Regions from separate parts of the Paenibacillus sp. TAF43_2 genome, predicted to be linked through region 2. Evidence: riboswitches for the same ligand, from Rfam matches in the RefSeq annotation. Region 2 holds a riboswitch; each other region holds the start of a gene.
The links. Region 2 has a riboswitch for cyclic di-AMP ahead of AB4Z17_RS15030 (TrkH family potassium uptake protein). Riboswitches for the same ligand answer to the same signal wherever they lie in the genome.

Region 1 (6,061 bases), on a different contig from region 2:
ATCAGGAGGAAGCATATTCCGTTCCTTATGGCACGCTCTCCGAAATTTCCTCACCTATGCAGCTGTGTCGCTCATCATGTGGGGGATTGGAGCAGCCGCTGGAATTGTGGTGACAAGTCTCTCCATGCTGTGGGCCGGACTGTTGGCACTCATCCTGCATCAGGGTTATTATCTCATTCAAACGCTGATGAAGGTCTGGACGATTGCCGCGCAATATGACTTCCTGGAAACGAAAAGAATGTAGCAAACCAAAAAAGCCTTCAGCGTCCTCTGGATGCTGAAGCAAAAATAAACCTTCATTCCACGCTTTGCTGTGGTGTGGAGGTTTTTTTGCAACTAACCGCAACTAAATGATGGCAGTTCTGTATAAATAACTGAAAGAAAATCAAAAATGGGGGATATTCACAAATGATGCGTAAAAAACTAGTTATTATATCCATGGTATTGCTCTTATCGGGCGGTTCATTGGTTGCAGCAGACAAACTATTTCAGAAGGTAACGCTCCTTTATAATAATAAGCAATCCACTGACGATGCTGTCGTTGTAGACGATAAGGTTTATATTAGTATTCGTTCTTTAAGCGACACCCTTCAAGCCTTCGTCCAATGGAAGAGCAATGATAAGAAGCTCATTATTCAGAAGCCCAATGTGCATATGTTTCTAATGAACGAGAAGCGAGCTATGTTCGGACAGGTTGATAAAGGCAGTGTTCAGAAATTTTTAGTGCAAGCGCAAATCGATAATTTGAATATGGCGATTTCAGAGTTCAAAGTGACCATTGTTGATCCTAATGATAAGGAAACGACAATCGACAGCCGCAGCCAAGACGATGATGATTTTAAAGAGTTCGTCGAAAAAGACACCTTTTGGTTCAGCTCCAAGCTCGTTTCCTACGATTTCAAAAATGCTGGAAAATACAAGGTACAGTTTTGGATGCAGCAAAAAAACAACGATCCACAGCTCATTTCAGAAAAAATCGTTACTGCAAAATAAATCTTTTTTTCGATTGCCCAAAGGGGGCTGTTCTCATGAACAGCCTCCTTTGTCTATTTCTGCCGCTCTATCTGGAGCAGCAGCTAGGCTGTCTGAATCTACTCTTATTCACGAGTGATATAGATGAGATTTTTCTAATTTATGAGGAGCAAAATGGTGAAATACCGCCGTTTACGGCACTTTAAGCTAGTCCTTGCGATATAGCGCCAAAAGGACAAATCGGTATATTTTACACAACATCCACATAATTAATGAAATTGACTCCATGTATTTAGTTAGAAAGCACTACTGTGGCGTGTTTATATTACAGAAAGAACGGTTTAACGAAGCAAATTGTCAAAAGGTTACATGAGAATTATTAGAAATTGCCACTAAAAGCAGGAGATCATTGAAAATAATCGAATATTTCTCAAAGCAATAAAAAAACTGCCTAATTCCCTATTGGGATACGGGGGAACCACTTTGGGTGAATTGATTCCGACGTTTGAGTTTTTTTCAAACGCCCGAGGAATCATAGGGAGCCTTCAACCGAACCCCACAGCTAACCTCGTCGGCATTGGAAGGAGTTTCACAATTGAAGAAGATTACCGCATTAATCCTGGGTCTCGTTCTCGTGCTCGCTTTTCAAGCGGGAAGCGCTTTCGCTGACTCAAAATTGAACGGAATTGTCAATGATCTTATTGGTACTCCGTACAAAAGCGGCGGAACGTCGTCGAAAGGTTTTGATTGCTCCGGCTTCACGAGCTATGTGTTCGAGAAAATGGGCATTGAGCTTTCACGTACTTCTGGTTCGCAAGCAAAAGAAGGTACAAAGGTCGCTAAGGCTGACCTCATTGCGGGAGATCTTGTGTTCTTCGACACAGTTGGCGGCAATAATAGCGCCATATCCCATGTTGGCATTTACATTGGAGATGGAAAGTTTGTACATTCGTCCTCGAGCAGAGGCGTTGTAACTGACAAACTTAACTCCGAGTACTATGAGGGACGATATGTAACTGCTCGTCGTATCATGGATGCTGATTCATACCAAGCCAACGTTGACGTAAAATAGAGCAACCTAATCCCTCTTCTTGAGGGTTGAACGGGTAGACTCATCTAGCAAAGCCGCAGTTTTTGTCCTCTGACGACAAATGACTTGCGGCTTTGCTGTTTCATTCCAGCTGGAATGCGGCCGTTCAATGTTGCGCTTATGGAAGGAGTTATCACTGATGTATTTGTTTATTCACCGCAAGGATTTGCGTATTGCAGATTTGCGCGCTTTTGATTATTTGAAGAAAAAAGAGAAACAAGGCATTCATTTGCTAATCATAGATCCCGTTATTACAGGAGATGGCCGTTTAACTAGTCATAGCGGCCGGAATTTCATGGCGCAAGCCGCCTCACTTCTGCACAGCTATTCTAATGCAGGAAAGGAACTGCATGTGCTTTATGGTAATCCTGCTGCGATCACCGAAGCACTGCTGCATGCGCATCCCATTGATGAGGTTATTGTTCATACAGACTATACGCCTTACTCACGGCAGCGAGATGAGCAGCTTGGGCTAACCACACGCAGCCTTGGCCGCCGATGGATGTCTATTGCCGATTCACCTCTTGCTGATCTAGATGCTTTCCCGGCATTTGCTCGAAAAATGGAGCCATACAAGGTTTTCACACCCTTTTATCGCAAGTGGAGCAGCTTTATGCTGGAGTGCTATAGCCCAATGAGTGAAACGACGATTCATGAGCTTGCTACCTTAAGCGAAATTAATGCCAAGGTTGCGCAATCCTTCGCTTTGCCTGAATCCGTTTCGCGCGCCCTAGGCGGCACGAACGTGCACGGATCGTCCAAAGGATTATCCAAGCTGGAACGGTTCGTACGAGAACGCCTTGCCTCTTATTCGGAGAGCAGGGACGCTTATGCCGATGATCATACAAGCCAGCTTGCACGTTTCCTTAATACGGGCGCCATCTCCGCCCGCCAAGCCTACGAAATAACCCAAGGGCTTCCGGGGTCTGAATCATGGGTACGGCAGCTGGCATGGCGTGATTTTTATTTATACCAAGCGATGTATCATGATGATTTCTTTCGTTACGAGCAGCTCGCTGATATGTCCAAGCTCTCAGATGCTCATTTAGAAGCATGGGCTGCAGCTGCCACCGGCATTCCAATCATTGATGCGGCCATGACGCAGCTCAATCGTACAGGTGAGCTGCCCAACCGCTTGCGAATGGTAACAGCCATGTTTTTAACTAAAAATCTGCTATGTCCCTTCACGCTTGGCGAACAATATTTCCGCCTTCACTTAAGCGATTATGACAACACGCTTAATCGCGGCGGCTGGCTGTGGTGCTCTTCACTAGGGTATGACGCAGCGCCTTACTTCCGCATCATGAATCCCGCAACTCAGTCGCAAACGCATGATCCTAGCGGCAGCTATATTAGGCGCTGGCTGCCTCATTTGAATCATCTGACAGACAAAGAGATTCATCAGCCGCAAAGCGGTGCCATCGTCGACTTGAAAGCATCACGCGCGCGCGCCATAGAGGTATACAAAACCATTCTTAAATAGCTGAAAGCATTTAAGGCGTGTCTGAAAACCCGTTCAGTGGCACCTTTCACCGCCTTTTCGCCCCCTGCTTCGTTCCGTTTGCTTGACGTACCCCCGGTACGCCTTCACAAATGCGCCTTGCATGGAACGAAAATTCGGCAAAATTTGCTGTCCTCAGAGTTCTCAGACACGCCCTAGAATAACACGTTTAATAATAAATAAACCTCCACACCCGCTTTGAAACAGCGAATGTGGAGGTTTTTTTATAATTTGCAGTTCAGCTAAGCCTTGGATCGTATGCTGTGAACTTGTTTTCTTCCGAGCAGGAGCATCGCCGCTAACAGAAGCAGCAGCAGTATAACTAAGCTGCTTATATACCATAACGTAGATTGCACATTGTACTGATCCATTATCCAGCCAGTCAAACGCGGAAAAATCGCTCCTCCAAGCCCGCCGAATGCTACAAGCAAACTCGTTGTCCTCTCCGTCATACCCGGAATGAGCTCATTGGCATAAACAAGAGCGATACCGAATATACCCGAGAAGAACAATCCGCTAAGTGCGACAAAGGCAAGCATCCAGCTAAGCTGACCCATAACAGCCATTAAAGCAAAAACGACCGAGGCGCCCGCTGTAGCAATAAGCAAGTAACGCGAATAACCCATTCGGTCAGCCAACAGCCCAGCAAACAGACGCCCTAGCACCATCGTTCCCCAGAACAAGCTGAGCACCGCTGCCGCACTGGATTCTCCTACGCCTGATCGAACGATGAGAATAGAAGGCAGATAGTTGGAGAAGCTCATTTCCATTCCTACATAAAGCATAAAAAATAAAGCCGATAACAAGAGAAATGGAAGTGCTTTGCGCGGATAGCCAAAAAAGACAGAACCGCGAGTGGATTGCAATCCTTCCAACTCATTCGAATGGCCTTCCTTCACTTCCGGTGTTCGAGCAACTATACCAAGCTCATCATCCAGCTCTCCAAAGGACATCGTCAGCCAGAGAACAAAGGTGATGCCTGACATCGCTGCCAGAATCGGAAAGGAAACCTGCCATATGCTATGCTGAATCAGATAAGCCGCTGCAATTGGAATCAACAATGCGCCAACGCCAAAAAAGGTTTCCAATCGGCTCATCGCCGATGCCTTGCCGTTTTTCGCCATATCAATAATCATTGCGCCGACGACCGCTTCCGTCATCCCAAAGCCAAGACCCGCAAGCGGAGCAATCGCGAGCATCCAGCCCCATGGCAGCAGCAAACTGTATGCCGCCTCACTGAGCGTCAGTACGCCCATCGCAATCAGTACTGCGCCTCTTTTTCCAACTCTCGAAGTAATAGATGGCGCTAACAGAACACCCACCAGGAACCCGAGGAATTGATTCATAATCCATTGCCCGCCATCTTTATAGGTTAAACCATAATGAGCAATGAGCTGTTCCAAGATAGATCCGCCCACAACATGGGCAACGCCGATGACTAAATATGACAAGCAGCCTAGCCAGATCAACTTCTTCATTTTGATGCTTCTCCTTATTTACGCGCGATCAACGCACGCCTATCTGTTATAATAAACCTATTTCATTCGACATTCGCTCTATTCAGCTACTTTTTTTCAAGCGGAGGTAAAAACAAATGACAAGCCATCAAAGCTCTATTCATTATAATCGAGATGAAGGCGATATGACCATATGCCCGCTCGAAACCGTCCATGCACAGCAACTATGCGGCTGGCGCTACGAGGCTCCATTTGATGTATATAATTGGCCGACTTGGGAGCAAATGAAAAAAGACGAAATCGAATTTGGCGATCCCGTCCTTCGTGCTGCCCAGTATATGGCTGTCCTAGACGCTCAGTCTGCGCTCATTGGGTTCGCGCAGTTTTTTCCTTTAACAGGCGTAACGCGGCTCGGGCTCGGATTGCGGCCTGATCTTTGCGGTAAAGGCCTCGGCCTTGCCTTCACGCGTCTCATTGTCGCAGAGGCAATAAGGCGCACCCCTCAAAACGAAATTGATTTGGAGGTGCTTACTTGGAATACTCGTGCGATGCGCGTTTATGAACAAGCCGGCTTCCATATTACAGACACCTATGCGCGGTCTACTCCCACTGGCTTTGCCGAATGCCATTGTATGGTTTATGAGCCAGCAGCCGCACGTTAACGACGCTGGGCTCCGCGCTCAGAATCCCTCAAATCCATAAGTAAAATAAGACCAGGAGCTGCTAGAACAGATACGGTTCTAATCCATGCGTGAGAATCGAGATCAGTATAGGCGCGCGAAACGATTGCACGTCGATGCTCATTGAGCTGGACGAGATTAGGAACAAAATAGGGACGCCAACACCAGTTGGCACCGCGGTATTGCTCCTCTCGCCTCCAAGCCTTGTCCGCATCGCGATAATAATTGGATGAGAGCTGAATACCGCTCTCATTGCACAAATAAACCCGAATGCAATGCTCGTAAAGCTCGGGAAGCAGCCCCTCTATCCATTCATCCTCATGATCCAGGTAACGCGTCTCTTGAACAAGCGCAACCCACT
Region 2 (6,061 bases):
GTGAGCAAGGATAGGCCAACTGCAACGCTGTTGAAGATGGCGTGGGTGAACATGGCTGTAATGAAGCCGTATCTGACGAAGATAAAGCTGAACAATAGCCCGATAATCATCAACTCAAACAATCTCGTGGTGGATGGATAAAAAGGATACATCACATGGCCGAGCGCCCAGAAGAAGGTAGGCAGCAGTGCAGCGGCAAACGTGTTTTTAAACCACCTGCGAAATAGTCCAATACCGAAGAAGCGGAATACGGCTTCTTCGCCAATTGCGGCAGCCCAAGCAAGCACGGGCATCAGCCAAAGAATACCCATATTGTATGGGGATTGCGAGGCATCTGATGTTTCCCAAGTGCCAATGGACAGCTTCAAGGCGATAAAGATAACCGATTGAATTGCGAATAGGATGATCGCGAATAAATAGGACAAGCCCACGCTGCGCCAAACATAATCGCCATACCCTCTCTGACCAAAGCGCGGCCATAAAGCGCGGCCCTGCGCCTTCCAGAGGCCATCTCCGGCAACGATGGATACATAAATGGAACCTGCCATTGGAATTGCTAGCAGAACACTTACGATGGCAGTGATCGAAACGGTAGCGCCTGCCATATCCGTCTCGCCGAGCGTAGCCCGAATACCATCCAGAACGTTTAAATTCATGATCGTATAAGTAATTAAATAAATGATCGTTAATACGATTCCGTATTTAAAGGATGTATGCTTTCGATATAAAACGGAGTAAATAATAGCTAAGACGAATAAAACGAAGCTCATGAACAGATAACCGATTGATGTAAGGTACCCAGCTATTTTATCTTGTTTCTCTACATAGTTTATGTAATCGGAGGGAGCCACGAATGCCGGTTTATATTTAGTAATGATCGTACGGTCATTCACGACAAGAGCGTTAACCAATACGTTAAGATGAGCATTTTTAATGGAATAACCTGCCGGAGGCTTGGGCTGCCAATCACCATTAGGCAATATTTGCCCGCCTATGAATTCAGTACCGCTGAAATTTTCTGCAGTTAGAAAGGCGATAGCTTCTTTTGCTTTATCTAAATCTGACAGCTGTTCACCCTCAAGCTTCAAGTTCCAAGCGACTATTTTCCCGCTGTGCATATGCAGATAAACATATCCGCTGCCGCCGCCTATGAACTTAAGATCAACTTGAAACGTATCTGTAGGAAACCTAGGGTCGTATTTATCCGTATATGATTTGACCAGCTCATATTTAGATAAGTAGCCATTCATAATTTTATCGGTTTGATGTACGGCTTTAGCCGATTTCACCTTCAAGCCTGTTTCTTTTTCAACAAATGCAGACGCCTTATCCGCCGCCGCTGATTTCGTAATGACCTTGGTATTCATTTCGCCAGATGAGATGGCTGTAATCATTGGAACGATTTGTACGGCGCCATAAATAATAAAGCAAGCAACTGCTGCCCATATAAATCGTTTCCATTCATTGGGTTTAATAGAATCAATCATAGTTTCACCTCAACTGTCTTCATGATAAATAGCTCATTTTATTACCTTAACATATGAATCCCTAAATTATCCAATGAAAATGACCGTTTGTTTTCAAAAAAATGCGAAATAACGATGTCCAGCAAGCTAGCTATGCGCTGGTTCGTCCCATTGCCCTAATTTGAGCTAATATCGTCCTGTTTGTCATAAACGTCACCTTTATATCAGGAGTGCTTAGGGATTATAATCGTTATCGTCATACTAATTGCATAGCATAGCCGAATTTCCTAAGGAAATCGGGGGAACCATAAAGTTATCCAGATGGATGAACAAGCTTAAAAGCAAAGCAGTTCAACATTTGATAGCATGGGGTGAATTTTAGCGGTGAAGCTTCGTCTTCTTCCGCTGAATAGGGCTGCCTGTCCAGGCCCGAATCCGTCAGCTAACCTCGAAGGCGTATTGGAACAGGACTCATCGCACGAGCACTTGAGTTTCCAGTGCTTTTTTTTATGCTTAAAAACAATAAATGACAATATGACATAATCAAAAAGAAGGGTAATGAATGAAGGTTGATTGGAATGTTATGAAGTGGTCACCTCCGCGTATTCTGGTAAGTGGATTCGCTCTTATTATATTGCTGGGTGCCTTATTATTATCCATGCCTTTTGCATCGGTAAGCGGCGAGAGATTGCCTTTTATAGATGCACTGTTTACTGCAACCTCGGCAACCTGTGTAACTGGGTTAGTTGTCGTTGATACCGGAACTTATTTCTCTATATGGGGCCAAATCATATTAATGTGCTTGTTCCAGCTTGGAGGACTCGGATTTATGACGATGGCAACGCTGGTAGCGCTCGTGCTTCGCAAGAGGATTTCGCTGCGTGAGCGGCTTTTGCTGCAGGAATCGATGAACCAGACGAGCATGGAAGGCATCGTGCGTTTGATTAGGCGAGTAATTGTTTACTCATTGACAATAGAGCTTGTTGGCGCTGTGTTGTTTGCTTCGAGGTTTGCATTTGATATGCCGCTGGGAAAAGCGATGTATTTTGGAGCCTTTCACGCGGTTTCATTGTTTAATAATGCTGGTTTTGATATCTTTGGGAACTACCGCAGCTTGACCTTATATGTCTCTGACCCAGTCGTTAATATTACAGCTATGATGCTGATCATTTCGGGTGGACTCGGCTTTGTCGTTATGTCGGATCTGATGGAATTCCGCAAAAACCGCAAGCTGTCGCTGCACAGCAAGGTCGTTCTATCGATGACAGGGACGCTTATTGCAGTAGGGACACTCGTCATATTTATTTTTGAATTCTCTAATTCGAAGACATTGGGCTCACTGGACTGGGGCGGGAAAATATTGTCCTCGTTCTTCCAATCAGTAACGCCGCGGACGGCAGGAGCCAATACGCTTGATTATACGGCTATCCGGCAAGCGACAATGTTTTTCACCATTATATTAATGTTTATTGGGGCCTCGCCCGGCTCGACGGGCGGCGGTATCAAAACAACAACTTTTGCAACGCTGGTCGGCGCTGTATTTGCAATGATTAGAGGACGAGAGGACATCGTTCTTTTCCGTTACAGATTAGGCAAAGACAGAATTTTTAAAGCACTCACGATTACTTTGATCTCTTTATCGCTTGTCATTATCGTAACGATGATTTTGTCGATGACGGAGGATCAAGCTTTTATAAAGCTATTGTTTGAAGCGACATCAGCATTTGGAACAGTAGGATTATCCGTTGGTGTTACACCAGAGCTGAGCATTGTTGGGAAAATAGTCATTGCATTAACCATGTTTGCCGGAAGACTTGGACCCCTGACGCTCGCATACGCGCTTGGGCCTCGTACAGAGAAAGAGCTTTATCGGCATCCAGAAGGCAAAATTACGATTGGATAGGAGACTTTGCAAGTGGGAATTAAAAAGAAACAATTTGTCATCATCGGCTTAGGGAGATTTGGTTCGAGCTTAGGGCGCGAACTCGTCCAGCTTGGCCATGAGGTGCTTGGAATAGATAAGGATGAGGAAGCCGTTCAGGACATGAGCGGTATTCTAACCTATGCTGTATCAGCTGATTGTACGGATGAAGAAGCGCTGCGCTCCTTGGGTGTAAGAAACTTTGATTGCGGAGTTGTCGCGATTGGCGATGACATTCAATCCAGCATTTTGACAACCATACTGCTTAAGGATTTGGAAGTGAAGCAAGTTGTAGCGAAAGCTTTGACTGAACTGCATGGCCGGGTACTTGAGAAAATCGGTGTCGACCGCGTGGTCTATCCTGAGCGCGATATGGGTATTCGAGTTGCGCATCAGCTTGTATCCCCAAATCTATTAGATTATATCGAGCTTTCCAAAGAGTATACGATCGCCGAGCTTGCTGTACCGCAATGCTTGGATGGCAAGTCATTGCATGATCTTAATCCGCGAGCTAGATTTGGATGCAGCATCGTAGCCATAAATAAGCCAAATGGCATCATCATCGCACCGACAGCAACGGATGTCCTTTCACTTCGTGATGTCATGGTTATTATAGGAACAAATGAGCAAATAGAAGACTTCGAAGCATCCGTTATCCGTTAATTGTTTTATGTAGTGGAAGAGGCTTATTATTAGAAAAAGCAGATTAGGCTGAAATGGATTTGGAAGTGTAATATTGGAAATGCTGAAGGACAGCAGCTATTTTAAAAGCTGCTGTCCTTTTTGCTGGGGAAGCCTGCTGCAAGCTCGTTGATCCAAAGACGAACGGACGGGCTGAGGGCGGCCGAATCCGCATGAATGAGCGAGGTGGTGCGCTTTGTATCCTCAAGTTCTCGAATGGGAATGACGGTAAGATCATTGTCTTCAAGCAGTTGATTGCGCATATACGATTGAGGCAGGAGCGTCGCAGCACGGCAAGTATGCAGCAACCGAAGGATAGCTTCAAACGAATCAATTTCCATCCGCACATCCGGCTGAAGATGATATTTGTCAAACAGCTCGTCGGTCAACAACCTGTACCAAGTGCCTTTGGAGAACAAGATCATCGGCATGCCGGTCACATCCTGTATACCCAGCGTGCCTTTATCGGTAATGACCTGATTGCGAGGCACCACGAGCGATAGATGATCCTCAAACAGCGGAATGCACCGCAGTGTTGAATCCTCAATACTAGAGGCGACAATGCCGATATCGGCTTTGTGATCTCGCACGAGCGATACGATTTCATGCGTCTTGCCGGTAATCGCTTTAATGTCGATCTCCGGATGGGTAGAAGTTAAGCTTTGAATGAGATCGGGCAAAGTCGTTTGAAGCGTCGTCAAGCTTGCGCCAATGGTAAGGGTCGTATGTCCAGCCGAGGTGAACTCAGAGACGGTTTGCAAATATTTGCGATGAAGCTGGCGAAGCTCCAAAGCATATTCATAGGTCAATTGCCCAATTCGAGTAAGCTCCAGCCGCTTTCCGATGCGATGAAACAAAGGAGAGCCCAGGTCCTGCTCAAGCTTGGCAATTTTGCGAGAAAGTGCAGGCTGAGACAGGTTTAGCAAGGCGGAAGCCTTGTTCATACTGGACTGTTCCACAATAACGGTGAAGACATGCATCTCTTCATTCATGAATGAAACCCCTTATGTCATTTTGTTATAAGAAATTATAAAAAATAAGCAATTCCATTATAAGCTTAAAAGGAGTAGGATGGGAAGTGTGGCTAATATGTGTCGAGTTTTGTTGACGGACATACATGCTGGGGTTACAATGTAGAATGATTTGCCAAGCGTAAACTGCTGATGACAACCATTGGCTGCACAGCACCTCGTTTGCGCTGGAATATAAGCAATGTATAAAGGGGAAACCGATACATTCTTATATTTTAAGAAAAAGCATGCTAGCACTCACAGTTTTGAAAGGAGAAGGAATGACATGAAAGGAAATTCGTATTTCTCGCGCAAGCTTCACTCGCTTCTCGGGATCATTCCACTCGGCGGATTTATCGTCGTGCATGGTCTGACTAACTACCAGGCGTTTGAACGCGGGCCTGAAGGCTTTGACAAAGGCGTAACTCTCATTAACAGCATGCCCGTGCTGCCGCTGCTCGAGATTTTCGGCATTTACCTCCCGCTATTGTTTCATGGTATTTACGGCTTGTATGTCGCTTACCAATCGAACACGAATACGGGACGTTTTAAGTACGGCCGGAACTGGGCGTTTACCGCTCAACGGGTAACTGGGGTAATTACTTTTGTATTCGTTTTCTGGCACGTATATCAAACTCGGATTCAAGTTTATCTCGGCCACATCACCCATGAGGAACTGGGATCAACGATGAATCAAATTGCGAGCAACCCTACTTACTTCGTACTTTATGTTATTGGTGTATTAGCAGCTGTTTTCCACTTCAGCAACGGCCTTTGGGCGTTTCTGATCAGCTGGGGCATTACGATTGGCCCGAAAGCTCAACGCATCTCTTCATATATTTGCATGGGCGTTTTTGTAGTCGTATCAGCATTGTTCATTCTTTCGCTTATCGCATTTAGCGGAGATCAATTCAAAGAAGCTGCAAGTGCTGCATTGGCACTTACGAATATCGGTTAGTTTGTAGACAAGGAGCGAAACGTTA
Region 3 (5,732 bases), on a different contig from region 2:
GTGCATTCGGCATTTCGATGTTCCGAACGATTGTCGGGACATTAGCGAGCGTCTTTTTGACGGCGATGGCAGCTTATGCATTAAAGAGAAAAGCGATGCCAGGCGTTCGATTTTTTACCATGCTTATTTTTTTCACCATGTTGTTTAGCGGCGGCATCATTCCATACTATTTGCTGCTCAAAGACTTGCATTTGACGAATACAATCTGGGTTTATATCATTCCGGGATTGTATAGTGCATGGAATTTAATAATTATGCGGACTTTCTTCCAAGAGATCAGTCCGAGCCTCGAAGAATCTGCAAGAATTGATGGATATAATGATTTTTCAATTTTCATGAAGGTGATCATGCCGCTCAGCAGGCCGGTTGTGGCTGTCATCGCGTTATTTAACGCAGTGGGGCATTGGAATGATTGGTTTACAGGTGCCTTCTATGTTCGAGAGAGCAATCTGCGGCCTTTATCGACATTGCTGCAGGAAATGCTGACCCGGGCAGATGCGCTTCGAAATACGCTCGAGCAAGCGGCTGGATCGACGCAATATGAAATGCTGGACAAAATTCAGGTGACAGGAAACTCGCTGAAAATGGCGACAATTATTATCGTCATCACACCGATTATTATGATTTATCCATTTATTCAGAAGTATTTTGCCAAAGGCGTTATGATCGGTTCGGTCAAAGAATAAGGCAGGAACGGAGGAACATAGTGAATGACACAAATAATCATTTCAAATCCTTATGATAAACAAGAGGGCATGTGGCTGAAAGGGAGCTTCCATAACCATACAACAAATAGTGCTTGCGGCTCTCAAACGCTTGAGACAGTTTACCGGATGTATGGGCAATACGATTTCCTCGGTATTTCCGACCATGATTACATTACCGTTCATGAAGGGAAGCGTTCAATCACGACTGTATTCGAAGCGATGGAGGTTAGCAGTCCGCAAAGGCATATGCTTCTCATTAACCCTCCGCGCTCGATGATGGACAACTATTCAAACGAGTTTTCGGTAGAAAGGTATCAGCAGTTTTCTGACCTTTGCACGAAGCAAGGGGGAATGAGCGTACTCTTACATCCGAATCGTTATTATTCGCAGTATTGGCCGATTGAAGATATGCTCGCGATGCCTTGCTACACCGGAATCGAGATCGTAAATGGCGAAGGAAATCCAGCGTTCGACATTGCGTTCGACAAATGGGATGCGCTGCTCTCAGCTGGGCGAAAAGTATGGGGGTTTGGCGGAGACGATTTTCATGTATATGGGCAAGAGAAACGAACTTGGAATATGGTGCTTGCAGAGCAAAACACCAATGAGAGTATTACTTCAGCGATGAAATCCGGAAGCTTCTATGTTTCCACAGGCTATGGGTTTGAGTCGATTCAAGCAGCGGATGGGACGATTGAGTTTAAGCTGCTTGCGAGTGAAGGATTGGACCGGATGTACAAATACGCAACCTTGTTTGGCAAAGACGGAAATGTACTATACGAGACTTCTGGTCGTTTCAATAGCGTTAGTTACAAGTGTCGTGGTGATGAAGGTTACGTAAGGGCGGCAGTTTATTTGGAAGGCGGTTTTGGCGCATTCTCTCAACCCCTATTTGTTGGATAGGGTGTACTCTCAAACATGATAACAGTAGTCTGACGATAACAGCAGGGTAGTACACGAACAGGAAGAATGTGAATTTGAATGAGTAAACAGGTTGATCCGCGCCAAAAGAGCATCATCTCGATAACATGGCCTATCTTTATTGAAGCTTTATTTGGGATGCTGATTGGAACGGTCGATACGATGATGCTAAGCAGCTACTCTGATGGAGCAGTGGCAGCGGTTGGGATAGCTAATCAGATTTTAGTTGTAGTGGGCTTGATGTTTGGATTTGTTACGGTAGGTACAAGTGTCATTCTCAATCAATGGCTCGGCGCAGGCAACTTGCATGGCGCTGATCGAATCGGGAGAACGGCGCTTACTTTGAATGTCATGCTCGGTTTAATAGCTAGCGTAGGATTGATTGTCTATGCCGACGTGTTTTTAGCGCTTTTTAAAGTGCCCGAGGATGTGATGGCAGAAGGAGTCAGCTATCTATCAATTGTTGGCAGCTCCGTCTTCATCACAGCAATAAGCATGACGTTAGGTACTATTTTACGATGCCGCGGTATTGTGAAAGAAATGATGTTCATCGCATTGGGGATTAATGTACTTCATATTACCTTGAATTATCTGGTGCTGATGGAGCCCTTCGGCTTACCTAATTTAGGTGTAGAAGGAGTAGCAGCATCTACATGGATAACCCGTGCCATAGGGATGACCGCTTATTTGATTTTATGTATTCGAAGCTTGGAGTATAAGGTTGGCTTGATTAGTCCATTTAAGTTTCAAAGAAAAAATATTGGCCTTATATTTAAACTAGGTATTCCTTCGGCAGGTGAGCATGTTTCTTATAATCTTTCACAGGTTGTAATCACATATTTAGTCACGCTGATCGGTACGACAGCGTTAACGACAAAAATTTATTCGCAGAGCATAACTTCTTTTGTTTTTGTTTTTTCAATGGCAATAGGTCAAGGAACGCAAATTATTGTTGGACATCTGATTGGAGCCCATCAGAAGGATGATGCTTATCGATCCAGTATGCAAAGTTTGAAGCTGGCGTTCGTCATTTCTCTTGCGCTTGGTATTTGTATCTATAGCTTCTCAGCTCTATTGCTCAGCCTCTTTACTAATGATGCGGAAATTATATTGTTAGGCAAGCAGCTCATGTTGTTATCGATTATGCTGGAGCCGGCTCGGGCTTGCAACATGGTGCTTATCAGTTGTCTAAATGCGGCTGGAGATGTGAAATTTCCAGTTGCTGCCGGGTTAGTATCCATGTGGGGGATTAGTGTGCCGCTGGCATACGTGTTCGGGATTGTGTTCGACATGGGGTTGGTAGGAATATGGCTGGCCTTTTCAATCGATGAATGGATAAGAGCTTTACTGATGCTCTACAGATGGAGGAGACGTTCTTGGCAAAAGGTCGATATTTTGGCGAAACTTGCTTAACTAGAAAGAGTAACTGTATGAAAATACGGATACTCTTTTTTTGTGTTTAAACCGTTATATTTTGAAAATATGATTGGAAATTCATCTATTTTAATTACAAAAAAACCAGCACTTTTGACAAAAATCATGTAGTGAACAGCTAAATAAATAATAATATTGAAGAAAAATGAAAGTATTCTAATAAACCAATTGCAGGATTATGGTAAAAAAAATCGAATTTAACGATACTATAAGGTTTATTGACATGCCGAGTTCTGTATATCGGAAACGGGGGAACCACCCAGGGTGAATTGCTTAATGTATGTTTTTAAGCATAGGGATCTTCAACCGAACCCATAAGCTAACCTCGTAGGCACCGAAGGGAGAAGTTGTTTTGAAGAAGGGTTTTATTTTATTGTTATCCTGCTTGCTGCTGCTTACTGGAGGAGGAAGCGTGCTTGCAGATAAGTCGGCCAAGTCTGTGCTTACGGATTCCATAAGCGAGGTTGTTGGAACTCCTTATAAATGGGGAGGCACAACGAGCAAAGGGTTTGACTGCTCGGGTTTTATTCTGCATATCTTTAATCAATTTGATGTAAAGCTGCCTAGAACATCGCAATCGCAATCAGACACAGGCACAGAGGTTAATAAAGATGAACTACGCGTGGGTGATCTTGTGTTCTTCAACACAAGCGGCAAAGGCGTTTCTCATGCGGGCATTTACATTGGGGATGGGAAATTTGCTCATTCTTCTACAAGCAAAGGGGTTACAATTACAAACCTTAACGATTCTTATTATGCAAAACGTTATGTAACAGCAAGGCGTGTCGTAACGGAAGATACATTTGCTGCGATGATGGAGTCTAAATAAAGCGTAATGATTTTAAAAACCACCTTACGAGGTGGTTTTTTTTATGTAACCATTTATTAAGTATTTGTTAAAGGGTTGTAAGCCAATAATTCGCAAGCTTACAATGTAAATAACATGAGTAATGGAATGAGGCTATAGGATTGAAAAGAGGAACAATCGCATCTTTAGTAGAGGTACTAGCTGTATCAACTAAACTAGGACTTACCTCATTTGGGGGTCCGATAGCCCATCTGGGTTATTTTCACAATGAGTATATTCGTCGCCGCAAATGGATGGATGAACGAAGTTATGCAGACCTCGTTGCTTTATGTCAGTTTCTACCCGGGCCAGCCAGCAGTCAAGTTGGGATCGGTATAGGGATAGTTAGGGCTGGGTTATTGGGCGGACTAGTGGCTTGGTTAGGATTCACACTGCCATCGATCATTGCATTAGTTGCCTTTGCTTTTTTGCTGCAAGGATTTGATCTTGGAAACACAGGCTGGATTCATGGATTGAAAATTGTAGCGGTTGCCATCGTTGCTCATGCCATTCTAGGGATGGGACAGAAACTAACACCGGATCGAAACAGAGCTACGATAGCAGTCATCGCTGCTGCGGCAACGTTATATTGGCAAACGGTCTATAGTCAAGTGATCATTATTGCTGCAGCAGGGCTGATCGGGGTATGGTTATATCATAAGAAAACAGTCGAGGGTACTCCTGATTTGAACATTCGGATTAGCCGTTCCCTTGCAATCTCCTGCCTCGTTATATTTCTCACGCTGCTTATTGTTTTGCCATTTCTAAGGCAATGGGGAAATATGGAATGGATAGCGATGTTCGATAGCTATTATCGTGCAGGCTCATTGGTGTTTGGAGGCGGACATGTTGTGCTGCCGCTGCTTGAGAATGAAGTTGTCTTTACCGGGTGGGTTAATGAATCGGATTTTTTAGCAGGTTATAGCGCTGCGCAGGCTGTGCCTGGTCCACTTTTTACATTCGCTAGTTATCTTGGTACTCTTTCTGGTGGATTAACTGGAGCCATTGTTGCAACTACAGCAATTTTTTTGCCGGCATTTCTTCTCGTTGCTGGAACATTGCCGTTTTGGAATGTGTTGCGAAATAACTCAAAAATCCAAGGTGCATTAGTTGGCATTAACGCCGCTGTAGTTGGCATATTGCTTGCTGCACTGTATGATCCGCTTTGGACTAGCGCGATAGTAGAGTCCGGTGATTTTATTTTGGCTGCCGTATTGTTTATTATGCTTGTTTTTTGGAAGCTACCACCTTGGATGATTGTTGTGGCTGGCGCATTAGGCGGAATGGTCCTTGAACTTATTTAATAATTAATCAATAGATAAAAACCTCTAATCCGCGATAACGGATTAGAGGTTTTTTATTTGAATTAATCTGTCTACATGACGGATTTTGCAGCAATGCTCAATTGCTCTTTAATGAGGTCAGCGGTGAGTTGTCCGGATAAAGTGACCATCGGGACGCCGCCACCGGGGTGCGTTGATCCGCCAACGAAATAAAGATTATCGAGCAGCTTGCTTTTGCTTGGAATTTTGAAGCCGCCGTTAAGCTTGCGGTCCGTTACAATGCCGTAGATGGAACCGCCATTAGAACCATAAAGCTGCTGGATATCATCTGGAGTGAAGGTATATTCAAACTCAATATGCTGTCTCAGCGCCGTTAGTCCCATACGTTCGAGCTTATTCAGAACTAGGTCTCTGTAAGCCGCCTTCTGTGACTCGAAGCTTTCACCAGGTTTGAGCGGCGGCACATGAGTAAGCACAAATAGATTTTCTTTGCCCTGCGGCGCCTGTCCTGGATCGGTTTTGCTTGAAACCCCGATGTAC

Region 1: linked by a shared signal. The riboswitch ahead of AB4Z17_RS06535 (C40 family peptidase) and the one ahead of AB4Z17_RS15030 (TrkH family potassium uptake protein) in region 2 are both predicted to bind cyclic di-AMP.
Region 3: linked by a shared signal. The riboswitch ahead of AB4Z17_RS24465 (C40 family peptidase) and the one ahead of AB4Z17_RS15030 (TrkH family potassium uptake protein) in region 2 are both predicted to bind cyclic di-AMP.

The regions. Positions count from the first base shown of each region.
Region 1 is NZ_JBFRDK010000019.1:42,733-48,793, reverse strand. Features, by position in the region: gene AB4Z17_RS06550 (hypothetical protein) at 1-244, shown strand, start outside; gene AB4Z17_RS06545 (hypothetical protein) at 409-993, shown strand; gene AB4Z17_RS06540 (hypothetical protein) at 1,029-1,178, shown strand; cyclic di-AMP (ydaO/yuaA leader) riboswitch at 1,411-1,564, shown strand; gene AB4Z17_RS06535 (C40 family peptidase) at 1,568-2,044, shown strand; gene AB4Z17_RS06530 (FAD-binding domain-containing protein) at 2,202-3,545, shown strand; gene AB4Z17_RS06525 (MFS transporter) at 3,806-5,041, opposite strand; gene AB4Z17_RS06520 (GNAT family N-acetyltransferase) at 5,158-5,682, shown strand; gene AB4Z17_RS06515 (EAL domain-containing protein) at 5,679-6,061, opposite strand, start outside.
Region 2 is NZ_JBFRDK010000060.1:6,632-12,692, forward strand. Features, by position in the region: gene AB4Z17_RS15025 (CPBP family intramembrane glutamic endopeptidase) at 1-1,487, opposite strand, end outside; cyclic di-AMP (ydaO/yuaA leader) riboswitch at 1,733-1,938, shown strand; gene AB4Z17_RS15030 (TrkH family potassium uptake protein) at 2,029-3,369, shown strand; gene AB4Z17_RS15035 (potassium channel family protein) at 3,388-4,050, shown strand; gene AB4Z17_RS15040 (LysR family transcriptional regulator) at 4,152-5,060, opposite strand; gene AB4Z17_RS15045 (succinate dehydrogenase cytochrome b558 subunit) at 5,365-6,036, shown strand; gene sdhA (succinate dehydrogenase flavoprotein subunit) at 6,061-6,061, shown strand, end outside.
Region 3 is NZ_JBFRDK010000144.1:376-6,107, reverse strand. Features, by position in the region: gene AB4Z17_RS24480 (carbohydrate ABC transporter permease) at 1-686, shown strand, start outside; gene AB4Z17_RS24475 (phosphoesterase) at 711-1,610, shown strand; gene AB4Z17_RS24470 (MATE family efflux transporter) at 1,689-3,041, shown strand; cyclic di-AMP (ydaO/yuaA leader) riboswitch at 3,277-3,411, shown strand; gene AB4Z17_RS24465 (C40 family peptidase) at 3,415-3,891, shown strand; gene AB4Z17_RS24460 (chromate transporter) at 4,026-5,213, shown strand; partial or broken gene AB4Z17_RS24455 (phytoene desaturase family protein) at 5,285-5,732, opposite strand, start outside.